Regions from separate parts of the Mesorhizobium sp. M0029 genome, predicted to be linked through region 1. Evidence: riboswitches for the same ligand, from Rfam matches in the RefSeq annotation. Region 1 holds a riboswitch; each other region holds the start of a gene.
The links. A riboswitch is a leader RNA that binds a small molecule or an ion and turns the genes downstream of it on or off. The one in region 1 is predicted to bind cobalamin.

Region 1 (4,383 bases):
AGGAGCACCCCATGCCGCCTCGACTGCAGCCAGTGCCTCAGCCGGCAAATCCTTCGAGAAGTCCAGATACTCTTCCAGCCCCAGCCCACCATCGCTCCGCTCCAACGCGTCCAGCAGCGCACGCGGCGTTTCTGGAATCCCGTCAACGCGATAGCCCTGCTCCTTCAGGTCATGCAGCATGGCCAGCACGCTGGACGGCACATCCAGGCCCACTGCATAGCCAGTGCGGCCGGGCGCGCTCGGATAGTCCGGAATGAGGATCGCCAACTTACGCGTCGCGCGGGGCGTCTGCTGCAACCGTGTGAACGCCGCTAGCCTGTCCGCCACTTGCGCCACGCGATCCGGTTCCGGGCGGTTGGCGAAGGCGCGGTGGCCGAGCGCCGGGTCGGTCTCGCTCTCGCCCTTGAAGGAAATCGCGCTGGCGAGGATGCGGCCGTCGAGTTCGGGCAGCACGACATGCATGGCGAGGTCGGCGGGCGCCAGGCCGCGCTGGTTGTTGTCCCAGACGTCGCGGCGGGTGGTGGCGACGATGACCTGGAAGACAGGCACGCCGGCGCGGTCGAACAAGGTTTCGACGCCCGGTTCGGCGCCGGAAGCGAAGGCGGTCGCGGTGATGATGGCGGCGGGGTTGAGCGCGGCCAGAGCAGTTTCGACGAAGGCCAGGGAGGTCGGGTCTTTGAGGCTGGAGACGAAGATCGGGATCGGTCTCATGCCGCGCTGGCGGAGTGCATCAAAGAGGGCATCGATTGGCGCGACATCGGCGGCCAGCAGCATCGAGCGGTAGAAGAGGATGGGGATGATGGGAGGGTTGATGTTGTCTGCGCCGAGTTCCCGCCCACCCCCCTCTGTCCTGCCGGACATCTCCCCCGCAAGGGGGGAGATTGCGCTGTCATCGACGCTTTCGCCGATCGGGGATGTTGCAGAGGAATCTATTATCGGCTGGGCAGAAAAAGTGCCGAGGTCCGCGCCGGCTGATCTCCCCCCTTGCGGGGGAGATGTCCGGCAGGACAGAGGGGGGTGTGAAGGAACGCCGACATCGGCAAAATCCAACTTGCCTACGACGCCGCAGCCTGGCTCGTAGTAGCCAGCTTTCGGCACGCTGACCGGCTCAGCCGCCGCCGCATCCTGCCCAGCCAACCCCGCCAGCCGCTGCATCAGCGCTGCCATATTCTCCGGCCCGCCCTCGCGGAAATAGCCCAGCAGGCCGTCCTGCTCCTCGCGCGGCAGCGTCGAGGCTTCGATCAGCCTGAGGTCCTCGTCATGGCTTTCACCAGGCAGCAGCGCCAGCTTGATGCCACGTTCGCGAGCAGTCACCGCGAGTTGGTCGCAGCCATAGCGCCACCAGTCATAGCCGCCGAGGATGCGCACCAAGATCACCTTGGCCTGGCGGGCGACGCTGTCGATCCAGAGGTCCACGGACATGGGATGACGCAGGTCGCGCAACGCCGCCAGCCGCATCGACGGCAGGCGGGCGGCATCGGCCTTCCAGGCCGCCGCGAGGCCGGCGAGGTCGCTGTCGGTGAAGGACAGCGCCACGATATCCGCCGGCGTCTGCCGGAGATCAACCGGCTCGGCGAGATCGTCGAGCGAGGCGGAGGTCGTGGTGAGTATGTGCATCGCGGCTCGTGCCTGAGATCAACCGGCGAGTATACGCTCGATCGCCGGACGGTTCAGCCCCTTCAGGCCAATGACGACGAGACGCGAGCGGCGATCGTCCTCGGCCGTCCAGGCGCGGTCATAGTAATGGTTGACGCGTGGGCCGACGGCCTGCAGCAAAAGCCGCATCGGCTTGCCGCCGACCTCGACGAAGCCTTTCACGCGAAGCACGTTTTCCTGTTCGGCGGCGGCAGCGACGCGCTTTGCCAGTTCGTCCGGATTGGTGATCGAGGGGATGTCGACGATGAAGGTGTCGAAATCGTCATGCTCATGATCGAAAGCGCCGTCGTGATGCGACTTGCGGTTCTCGATGTCGTCTTCGACGGCGAGACCGAGGCCAAGCAGCACCGACGGGTCGACCTTGCCATGCGCAGTCGGCACGATTTTTACCGCGCGGGCGGAATGTTCATTGATGATGGCGTTGGCGCGGGCCGAACCGGGGGCGTCCATCAGATCGCTCTTCGACAGGATGATCAAATCGGCGCAGGCGATCTGGTCCTCGAACACTTCTTCGACAGGATCGTCATGGTCGAGCGTCTCGTCCTGAGCGCGCTGTGCCTGCAAAGCGTCCATGTCGTTGGCGACTCGGCCTTCGGCCAGCGCCGGGCCGTCTACCACGGCGATGACACCGTCGACGGTTACCCGGCTCTTCACGCTCGGCCACTGGAACGCCTGGACCAGCGGCTTGGGCAGAGCCAGGCCCGAGGTCTCGATCAGGATGTGGTCAACCTTCGGTGTCAGCGCGAGGATCTTGTCGAGGGCGGGCACGAAATCGTCGGCGACTGTACAGCAGATGCAGCCATTGGCCAGTTCGACGATGTTTTCCTCGGGGCAGGTGTCGATGCCGCAGCCTTTCAGGATTTCCCCGTCGATGCCGATGTCGCCGAACTCGTTGACGATGATGGCGATGCGCTTGCCGCCGGCATTTTCCAGGAGATGGCGGACCAGCGTCGTCTTGCCGGCGCCGAGGAAGCCTGTAACGACAGTGCAGGGAACACGGGAGAGGTTGGCGGCCGGGTTTGAAGCGTTCATCGTCAGTCCTTCAGCATGTCGAGGGGTGGGATGCGGGCAACGAGGCCGCGCTTGAGGCTATCGGGCCGGCCGCGCCACGGGATGAGGCCGTCGGCCGAAGTCGCGAAGAGCTTTGCGCCGGTAACGAGGTCGGCGCCGCTGGTTGCGGTCAGATCGCCGAAGACATAGCTCCAGCAGCCATCGCGCAGGACCGCGGCGCTGAGGCGGCGCTTGCAATTGCCGAGACATTCGGCGGTGCGGACCCGGATATCGCCGGCAGCGGCGCGGCGTGTGTCCTCAGCCAGCAATTCGCCGGCGCGCGGATGGGCGTCGGAACCGGTCTCATCGCGGCAGGAGGCGCAGACGATGACGGTCACGCCGGTCAGGGCGTCGTTGTCCCCGGACGCAATGTCCGCTGTGCCAGCCGAAAAACTGCTGTTCTGGTCCAAAAACCGTGCTCCTTGCCCGGAAACCCGCCAGGCGATCGGATACTTTGTCTCAGACGGCAGGTCTCCTGGCTCGCGGGTCGTCGCCTTGGTTAGCCGCCTTCCCGGTGTTACCCAGTGGCTTTCGGCCTTGGCTCGTCGCTTACAGTTGCGGGGACAGCCGCGGATTTGGGACCGAAATCCCGCACCGCATTCCCTCTTGGCCCTTGCCGTTGCGGGCAGGGGACCGTCTGCAGCGGATTTAGGCTTTTGCGGGGAGTTGTGTCAACGCGCTGCTACGACATGGCGATGTCGGCCAGGGGTTTCCCCAGATTGCCGGCCGGCGCCACTTCGATGCGCTCAAGGCCAAGCCAGCCCTGCATCTGCTTCAATTCCTCGAACAGCTCTGCGGCAGTTTCCGGCGGCGCGCCGGGTTCGGCGTAGGCGGCGTGGACGCGCAGCACGCTGGCCGGGCGGTCGGCCTTGAGATCGACGCGGGCGACGATCCGGTCGCCGAGCAGGAAGGGCAGCACGTAGTAGCCATATTGGCGCTTGTCAGCCGGGGTGTAGATCTCGATGCGGTAGTGGAAATCGAACAGGCGCTCGGTGCGCGAGCGCTCGAAGACCACCGGATCGAAGGGCGCCAGTAGCGCGCGGGCCTCGATCTTTCGCGGCAGACGGGCGTCCTTATAGAGGTAAGCCGGCTTGTCCCAGCCTTCGACGTTTACCGGCAGCAACTCGCCCATCTCAACCAGTTCCTCCAACCGGCCCTTCATGTCGGCCGGCGACAAGCGGAAATAATCGCGCAGGTCACCCGACGTCGCGATGCCGTGGGCGCGGGCGGAAATGCGCAGCAATTCGCGGTGCGCGTCCTCGGCCGCCGGCACCGGCAGATCGAGGATCGCCTGCGGCAGCACGCGCTCGGGCAGGTCGTAGAAACGCTCGAAGCCACGGCGGTGCGCCGTGGTGATGCGTCCGGCCCAGAACAGCCATTCGAAGGCGTGCTTGGCGTGGCTCCAGCCCCACCAGCCGCCCGAACCTTTCTGGCCTTCCAGTGCCGAAGCGGCAATCGGGCCGCGCTCGGCGACCGCGCGGTAGATCTCTTCGATATAGGCGGCGTGCTCGCGGCCCCATTTGGCGAGGCCGAGATACATTTCGTCGCCTTGCTCGGCCCGCTGCATGCGCCAGCGCATCAGCGGGTAGGTCTCGACCGGCAGGAACGAGGCCTCATGCGCCCAGTATTCGAACACCGTGCGTTTGCGGGTGATGGCCGCATTGTCGAGCAAAGCCA
Region 2 (4,383 bases), on a different contig from region 1:
TACTATAGCGTAGTGTCACATTCATATTTCTGCGGGATGAGGACACGTGCCGAAGGAAAATTGCACATTTTCGCCGAGTGGCTTATTTCCAAGAGTGTGATCGGTTTGGCATATTCCCGGCCGACATCCGCCAGTCGGCAACTCCCCACACGGTGAGGAAGAGAAGCCTCACGCCTGCACTTTCTGCCGGAGCGCGCGTGCTGCAGCGACCATGTTAATGAGGGCAGGGCGGACCTCCTCCCATTTGCGTGTTTTGAGGCCACAGTCGGGGTTTATCCACAGTTGGCCATCGGACAGTCGCTCGCGGGCAAGCATGACTAAGTCCGAAATCTCGCCGACTTCCGGGACGCGTGGTGAGTGAATATCATAGACGCCGGGACCGATTTCGTTCGGATATTTGGAGCTCGTGAAGGCGTCCAACAGTTCCATCTTCGAGCGCGACGTCTCAATCGAAATGACATCCGCATCCATTCCAGCGATCGCGTGAATGATCTCGTTGAACTCCGAATAGCACATGTGGGTATGAATTTGAGTCGCGTCCTTTACACCCGTTGAAGCGATCCGGAAACATTCGACAGCCCAGTCGAGATAGACTTTCCAGTCAGATTGGCGCAGTGGCAATCCTTCGCGAAAGGCGGCCTCATCGATCTGGACCATCCTTGCGCCGGACCTTTCGAGATCCGTCACTTCGTCGCGGATGGCGAGCGCGATCTGGCGGCAGGCTTCGGAGCGGGGTACGTCGTCGCGAACAAAAGACCAGTTGAGAATGGTGACTGGGCCTGTGAGCATTCCCTTCACGGGCTTTTCCGTAAGCGACTGGGCGAATTGCCACCAGCGCACTGTCATCGGATTGCGCCTCGATACGTCGCCGAAAATGATGGGGGGACGCACGTAGCGCGACCCATAGCTTTGTACCCAGGCATGCTGGGTGAACGCGAAGCCGGACAACTGCTCGCCGAAATGCTGTACCATGTCGTTTCGCTCGAACTCACCGTGCACCAGCACGTCCAGCCCGATCTCTTCCTGCCAGCGAATTGCAGCCTCGATCTCCTTCTTCAGGAACGTCTCATAGTCGACATAGCTCAGCTGGCCCTTCGCATGAGCGGCCCGCGCCTTGCGTACCTGCGGCGTCTGCGGGAAGGACCCGATGGTCGTCGTCGGGAACGGCGGCAGCCCGAGTGAGCCGGCTTGGACTCTGGAGCGCTCGCCAAAAGCGCTCTCTCGTCGCTTCGCGCTGTCCTCAATGCTAGCGATCCGCCCCTGAACAAGCGGGTCATGGATCCTCGTGGATGTCACGCGCGTGGCGGCAGCCTCGGCAGACGCTTTCAACGCGCCTGCCACCGCATCCCTGCCTTGGGACAGGGCCCGGGCCAGCAAGACCAGCTCGTCGGTCTTCTGGGCCGCGAAGGCGAGCCACGACCTGATGTCGGCGTCGAGTTCCGTCTCCATGCGCAGATCAATCGGCACATGCAGCATCGAGCAAGAAGGCGCGATCTCGACGCGGTCCAAGGGCCAGCCGGCGACGATCGGTTTGATGCGGTCGAGAATGGCGGGCAGGTTCGCACGCCAGACGTTGCGGCCATCGATCAAGCCAAGCGAGAGCACCAGATCCTTCGGAGCGAGCCGACCCACCGTTTCCAGCTGCTCGGGAGCGCGCACGAGATCAATATGCAGCCCGGCCAGGGGCAGAGAAACCGCGGTTTCGAGATTGTCTCCCAGCGACCCGAAATACGTAGCCAGCATGATCTTCAGCTCGGGCGCGGCTTTCGACAGCTGGCCATAGGCGAATTCGAACGCAGCTCGTTCGTTCGGGTTCAGATCGAGGACAAGCGCTGGCTCATCGATCTGCACCCAGTCGGCTCCCGACAGCTTCAGCTTCTGCAGGACTTGCTCGTAAACGGGCAGCAGCCGCGGTAGGAGCGCGATGGGACCGAACCCCTCGGCAGGCGATTTCGCCAGCTTGAGGAAGGTGATGGGTCCAAGGATGACTGGGCGTGTGTGAATGCCGAGAGCTTTAGCCTCGAGGAAATAATCGACCGGCTTCGATGACGAGAGGGCGAACGTCTGATCATCATCGAGTTCCGGCACAATGTAGTGGTAGTTGGTGTCAAACCACTTGGTCATTTCCATCGCGGTTACACCAGGTCCATGAGCCTCCTCCTGGTGACCAGCGTGTCCACAATCCTCCGTCTGACCCTGGTTGCCGCGCGCCATTGCGAAGTAGATGTCAAGTGGGACCTCGCCGCTATTCCAGCCGTAACGGGATGGAACGGCCCCGACCATGGCTGCGGTGTCGAGCACATGGTCGTAAAGCGAGAAGTCGTTCGACGGGATTTTCGACACGCCGCGATCGCGCTGCTCTTCCCAGCTAGCGGCACGGAGCGCCTTCGACGTCGTGAGAAGGTCGCCAGCGGACGATGTTCCGGACCAGTAGCTTTCAAGCGCGAATTTCAGTTCTCGCCGACGACCGAAGCGCGGCACGCCGAGCGTTGCTACAGGAATTTCCTGAGAGTCAGTCATGTCATACCCCGATGGTTGGGGCGCCGATGACAAGGAAGGCGCTAGCAGGCCGGCACGAACGCCGGCTTGCAGCGGCCACCGAGACACCCCGCCCGTGGACGTAATTCGCCGTGGCAGGTCTCCTGGCTCGCGGGGTCATAGCCTCTACCCGTCTTCCTGAGGGTATTCGCCTCAGTGACATGAGTGGGGTTGGCTCGCCGCTAACAGTTGCGGGGGCAGCGCCGGCATTGCACCGGCTTCCCTCTTAGCTCCGCTGCGGCAGCGCCGCACGCGAGAACCACGACACGCAGACAATCACAGCAGTCCGCTCTTTTGTCAATGACGCATAACGAAATGTTTATGTCGTTATGTGATTTCGCTTTTACGCTTGTCTAACATTGTGAAATATTCAGTCGCCCATTGGCGGCGCTGCTCCGCTGCCACCATAGTCCAACTAATGGATCCCTGTCGGGCTGCGACATCCCTCGCAGGTCGCCGATGAAGGATTTCGGACAAGACTTCAAGCGCGTGACAACGTCATTAGAATGCAGAAGATCGCATTGGTGGCGATGTTTAACGATGCGGCCGCAAGCCGTGCGTGCGTGGTAGAAGCGGTTTTCTCGGAGTGAGCGCCAAACCGTGGTCCGAGGGGAATTGGCACGCCAGTCGTCATCACGGGTGACTAGGCAATCGTGATGACTCCGCTCGGCGGCAAGAGACCACACTGACGGAGCCTGGCTCAAGGGTCTGATGCAAAGCCCGACTGTGGTCCCGATAAGCCGCTTAAGCCGCATTCAGGCGGTCAGGATAAGTATCTCTCTCTCCAAGCGCTCGGCATTGAGGGATGCGCAAATGCAGGCAAAGCTCGCGTGCTTCATATTCTGCATCATACGATCGGCAGGACCCAGTTTTTATCCAGTGCACGCGTCAGCGCGGTGTGCAATTCTGGCTCGGTCCGATACGAAGGCATTTGGGCCTCGCTGATCCAGCCCAAGCCAACATAGTGGAAGTGATCCGCAGGGACCGTAACCCGGCTGCTGTCCAGTTGCCGAACGAAGTCCGCTGACCAATGGTGGATCGTATACGCTTCAAGTTTGTCCATCATCCTCCGCCAGCGTTGGATGCGTTCTTCGCGCGGCATGCTGGCCGCTCTTGAGATCGCGGTAGCTATCTCGTCGGAGAGCCTCGGATTTACCAGCAGGGCGTCCTCGCCGAAGTCTTCGGCCGCGCCGGCAAACTTCGATAACACCAGAACGCCAGGGTCGCTCGGATCTTGTGCAGCAATGTATTCTTTCGCCACAAGATTCATGCCATCGCGCAACGGCGTCACAACGCAAACACGCGCGGCTCTGTAAAGACCCGCTATCTCAGCTTGGGTGAACGACCTGTTCTCATAGATAATCGGCATCCACTCGTCCGTGCCATGCCGGTTGTTGACTTGATTGACGAGTCTTTCGACGTCGCGCCGATATTCGCTGTACGCTTGGATGTCGCCACGTGAGGGAGTTGCGATTTGCAAGAGCGAGACACGTTGCGGCTCGACTGCCAGCAGATCGAAAGCTTTAATCCGATTGTCGATGCCCTTGGTGTAGTCGAGCCGATCGACGCCGATAACTAGCTTTGCTCCGCCAAGTTTCAACTGCGAAATGTAGGCTTTCTGCGCCTCAAGCGAATCTGCGGCACACTGTTCGAATTGCTTCGGATCGATACCTATAGGAAAATTTTGGCATTGCGTCTGGCCATGGTCCGAGAAAACGACCCCGTTCTTGCTCTCCAGCCCCAAATGAGATTGGACACAGGCGAGGAAATTGCTCACATCACGGTCGGTCTGGAAACCGAGCAGATCATACTCGAGCATACATTTCATTAGCTCGCCAGAATTGG
Region 3 (4,383 bases), on a different contig from region 1:
AACCAGGTCTGGTTGTCGGAGCGGAAGGTGAAGGTCTTGACGTCAGGCGCCTCGTCGCTGACGCCGATCACTTCCAGCACCTGCAGCCTATCGTTCCAGGGCGCCATCTGGTCGAGATGGCGATAGAGCCCAAGATCCGTCATCGCATTCATCCTCCGGTCCTTCTTCGCCTGCTCCAGCTCACGCGACGCTGCGCAGCGCCGGCCTGCCACCTTCGGCAAGGCGCGGGCCGATGAAGGCCGCGTACCATTCGACGAACTGGATCACGCCGCCCTCGTGCAGCTCCGAATAGGGGCCGGGCTCATAGGCCGGAGACAGGATGCCGAAGGCGTTTTCCTCGACGATGCGGCGGTCCTGGTCGTTGGTCTCGGTCCAGACATGGGTGAGCTCCTCAAGGTTGTAGTCGACCCCCTCGACCGCATCCTTGTGCACCAGCCACTTGGTCGTCACCGCGGTTTGCGTGGCGCTGATCGGCAGCACCCGGAAGGTGACCGCATGGTCGATCAGTATGTGGTTCCAAGTCGTCGGATAGTGGTAGTGCATCAAGGTGCCGATGCGGTCGGCGGCAACAGTGTCGGACAGGTTCTTCGTCACCGCGCGCTTTCCCGACATCGTGTAGCTGACGGCATCGCGCAGCAGCGGCGCGCGGGTGGCGCGGTATTGCCCGGCCGGATCGATGCGGAACTTGCTCGGCAGGCCCGCCGCCTCGCATTTCGCCCAGTGCGCCAGCATCTCCGGATCGCTGTCGGCGCCCTGCACGCCGGTCACCGTCGGCGCTTCGGGGAATGTCTTGCACAGCTCTGGATGATTGCCGGCGCAGTGATAGCATTCGCGGTTGTTTTCCCAGACCAGCTTCCAGTTGCCCTTCTCGATGATGGTGCTCTCGAAGGCGACCTTGGCTTCATTCAGCCGGTGCGGCTTGAGGTAGGGCTCTATCATGGCGCGCATCGGCGCAAAGTCGGCAGGTTCTTTCGCCAGGCAGATGAAGATGTAGCCGCCGACGCTCTCGCAGGCGACGGGCTTCAGGCCGAACTGGCTCTTGTCGAAACCGTCGGCCATCTGGCGGGCAAACAGCAGCCGGCCGTCAAGCTCGTAGGTCCACTGGTGATAGGGGCAGACAAGCTTTGCCGCCATGCCCTTGTCAGTGTTGCAGACACGGCTGCCGCGATGGCGGCAGGAATTGTGAAAGGCGTTGATGTTGCCCTTCTGGTCGCGGACCAGCACCACCGGATAATCGCCGATCTGCACGGTGATATAGCTGCCGGGCTTCGGCAGTTCGCAATCATGGCCGATGAACAGCCAGTCGCGATACCAGATAAGCTCCATGTCGAGCTTGAAATAGTCCGGGTCGGTGTAGAAGGGCTGTTCCAGCGAAAAGCCTTGCTTGCGGCCGTTCAGGAGCCTCAGCATGTCGTTGCGCGTATCCATAGTTCTGTCCTCGTGGTTTAAGGACTGAACTTGGTGGTGATGGAGGAAGGATCGGACGCAGGCCGGCGCGGCGCCGGACATGCACTATCCACCTCTTGACCGCCCACCGCGATCAGTCGAGTCTAGGCATCTCGGGCTGGTTTCCGGGCTCTGGAGTTGTCCTTGCGGACCATCGCGACACCTTCCCAGGCTCTTGCCCAGTGGTCTCCCGTTGCGACTTGAACTCCACCACCGTTGCGGGGGCAGCGCCGGATTCTGACCGGCTTCCCAATTCTCCGCTGCGTCGTCACGAAGCGGCACCTGAGATGCGATCATCTAATCACGGCAGCGATCGCGACGTCGGCATGAAAGCGACATCATATCCATGCGGCGCGACACGCGCGGCATACGCCCCCCGCCGCCGGTCAAAGAGCTGAGACGTTTCTTGCGACGCCATCATCGCCGTTTCGAATCGCTGCGGATCCAGTTCCGATCGGGGGCAAAAATGGCTCAACGGTATCGAAAAGTTACTATTAGCAATCTCTAATCGAACCGAACGGTTCGTTTCTGTTGACAATGCGTGCAGGACGGTGTGAACGACGGCCCGGAAACCGACACCGGAGCGAACCACTCGGTTCGACATAAGCAGCTGAAAACAATGCGATAAATGACCATAGAGGAACTTCCTGGCACAATTTCAAGGTGCAGGACCGTGGTCCACACGGAACAACTTCGTGATTGGAAACCAGCCTATGGCTTTCCCACATCGGGGCTGTCCGAACGACGCGAATTCCTCCCAAGACACGCCGCTAGACGGACAGACAAACTGGAGTACTAAAAATGAAAAAGATCATCCTCACTGCCGCAGCCGTTTTGGCGATCACCGGCAGCGCCTTCGCCGGTAGCGACAATTACGGTTCCAATGGTGCGAACCAGCCAGCCGTCTCGGTCGACAGCTCGTATACGGCTTCCATTCAGAAGCCGGCGCACGCTGACAAGCAGCCTGTCGTTCAGGGCGCCGACCGCGACCTCTACGGCAATCGCTGATCCCGACCAAAGAAGGGCGGCTAACCCGTCGCTCTCGGGATCCCAAAAAATTCAGGAGTATTTGAAATGAAAAAGATCATCCTTGCTGCCGCCGCCATTTTGGCCATCTCCGGCAGCGCTTTCGCCGGCAGCGACAACTACGGTTCGAACGGCGCCAACCAGCCTGCGATTACGTCGACCGATAGTGGCCATACGGCTTCGGTTGAGAAGTCGGCTCCAGCCGAGCAGGCGCCTGCCCACGGTGCCGACCGTAACCTTTTCGGCCGCTAAAAGCCGGTTTCCAGCACGTGGCGGGCTTATCCGCTGCAGCTGGCGGCATCAGAAAAATTCAGGAGACTAAAATGAAGAAGATCGTTCTTGCCGCCGCAGCCGTTCTGGCTGTTTCGAGCGCTGCCTTTGCCGGCAGCGACAATTATGGCTCCAATGGCGCCAACCAGCCGGCCGCTGCCGTCGACACCACCCGCACTTCGTCGACCGGCACCAACTCGGCGGTCTACAAGCTGCTGAACTCGTCGAACGACCAACAGAAGTTCGTTCCTCAGAGCAGCGACAGGGATCGGTTCGGCAACAACTAACAGCCGAAGCTTGAAAAAAGAGCGGCGGGCCTGGCCCGCCGCTCTTTTTTCATGCCTGTACGACGCAGCTATCTCAAGCCGCCTTCACTTCCACCGGCTTGAGCGAGAAGGAGTGCCCATCGGCGTCGAAGATGTGCAGGTCCCCGGCATCCGCGGTCAGTCGCAGCTTTGCCCCGCGCTTGACCTCGACATTGCCGGGCAGCTTGGTCACCAACGGCAGGTCGGCGCGGCCGATATCGACATAGACAAGCTGCACCTCGCCGAGTTGCTCGACATAGTCCACCACGCCCTCGAAAAGATATTCCGCGCCGGTGGCGGCCGACAGATCCTCCGGCCGCACGCCGAAGCTGACTGCCGCACCCTTTGCTGACGCCGGCGTTGCAATCGGCACCGTTGCCTTGCGGCCGCCGACATGGCTGACGATTGTCGGGTTGCCCGTCCTGTCGATCGTTGCCGGCAGGATGTTCATGGCCGGCGAGCCGATGAACTGGGCAACGAACAGATTGCCGGGCTTCTTGTAGAGGTCCATCGGCGTGCCGACCTGCTCGATATGGCCATCCTTCAGCACGACGATGCGGTCGGCGAGCGTCATCGCTTCGACCTGATCGTGGGTGACGTAGATCATGGTCGTGGCAGGCATCGATTCCTTGAGCTTGGCGATCTCGATGCGGGTCGCGACGCGCAGCGCCGCGTCGAGATTCGACAGCGGCTCGTCGAACAGGAACACTTTCGGATTGCGCACGATGGCGCGACCGATGGCGACACGCTGGCGCTGGCCGCCCGACATCGCCTTGGGCAGGCGGTCGAGATATTTGGTCAGCTGCAGGATTTCGGCGGCCTGCCGCACCCGCTTGTCGATCTCGGCCTTGCTTTCCTTGCCGATCTTCATCGAGAAGGCCATGTTGTCGTAGACGGTCATGTGCGGATAGAGCGCATAGGACTGGAACACCATGGCAATGCCGCGCTTGGAAGGCGGCACGTCGTTCACCACCTCGCCGGCGATCTTCAGCTCGCCGGAGGTGATCTCCTCAAGCCCGGCGATGGACCGCAGCAAGGTCGACTTGCCGCAACCCGACGGGCCGACGAAGACGATGAACTCGCCCGACTTTATGTCGAGGTCGATGCCGTGGAGAATGTGCAGATTGCCGTATGATTTCTTCACCTGTCTCAGCGTGACATCGGCCATAATTTCCTCCCAGTGATTTCCCTAGAGAACCTGGATTTCCTCAAAAAATCCAGTTTCGTCAAAAACTCAGTCGATGCGCCCGAACCAGGCGCCGTAGCCGCCGAGGCGGATGGAACCTGTGCCGGATTGTCCCGAAAAACCGTGCCCGGCCAATGGCAGCAGCGCCTG

Region 2: linked by a shared signal. The riboswitch ahead of metE (5-methyltetrahydropteroyltriglutamate--homocysteine S-methyltransferase) and the one ahead of NKJ76_RS14245 (DUF1636 family protein) in region 1 are both predicted to bind cobalamin.
Region 3: linked by a shared signal. The riboswitch ahead of NKJ76_RS08305 (aromatic ring-hydroxylating oxygenase subunit alpha) and the one ahead of NKJ76_RS14245 (DUF1636 family protein) in region 1 are both predicted to bind cobalamin.

Annotation. Positions count from the first base shown of each region.
Region 1 covers NZ_JAMYVF010000007.1:101,738-106,120, reverse strand. The annotation lists gene cobN (cobaltochelatase subunit CobN) at 1-1,617, opposite strand, end outside; gene cobW (cobalamin biosynthesis protein CobW) at 1,636-2,688, opposite strand; gene NKJ76_RS14245 (DUF1636 family protein) at 2,691-3,116, opposite strand; cobalamin riboswitch at 3,155-3,359, opposite strand; gene NKJ76_RS14240 (winged helix-turn-helix domain-containing protein) at 3,389-4,383, opposite strand, start outside.
Region 2 covers NZ_JAMYVF010000022.1:73,460-77,842, reverse strand. The annotation lists gene metE (5-methyltetrahydropteroyltriglutamate--homocysteine S-methyltransferase) at 169-2,520, opposite strand; cobalamin riboswitch at 2,616-2,817, opposite strand; gene NKJ76_RS27555 (alpha,alpha-trehalose-phosphate synthase (UDP-forming)) at 3,386-4,383, opposite strand, start outside.
Region 3 covers NZ_JAMYVF010000004.1:11,166-15,548, reverse strand. The annotation lists gene NKJ76_RS08310 (FAD-binding oxidoreductase) at 1-143, opposite strand, end outside; gene NKJ76_RS08305 (aromatic ring-hydroxylating oxygenase subunit alpha) at 181-1,428, opposite strand; cobalamin riboswitch at 1,546-1,747, opposite strand; gene NKJ76_RS08300 (DUF680 domain-containing protein) at 2,248-2,454, shown strand; gene NKJ76_RS08295 (DUF680 domain-containing protein) at 2,521-2,724, shown strand; gene NKJ76_RS08290 (DUF680 domain-containing protein) at 2,796-3,029, shown strand; gene NKJ76_RS08285 (ABC transporter ATP-binding protein) at 3,103-4,215, opposite strand; gene bglA (beta-galactosidase BglA) at 4,282-4,383, opposite strand, start outside.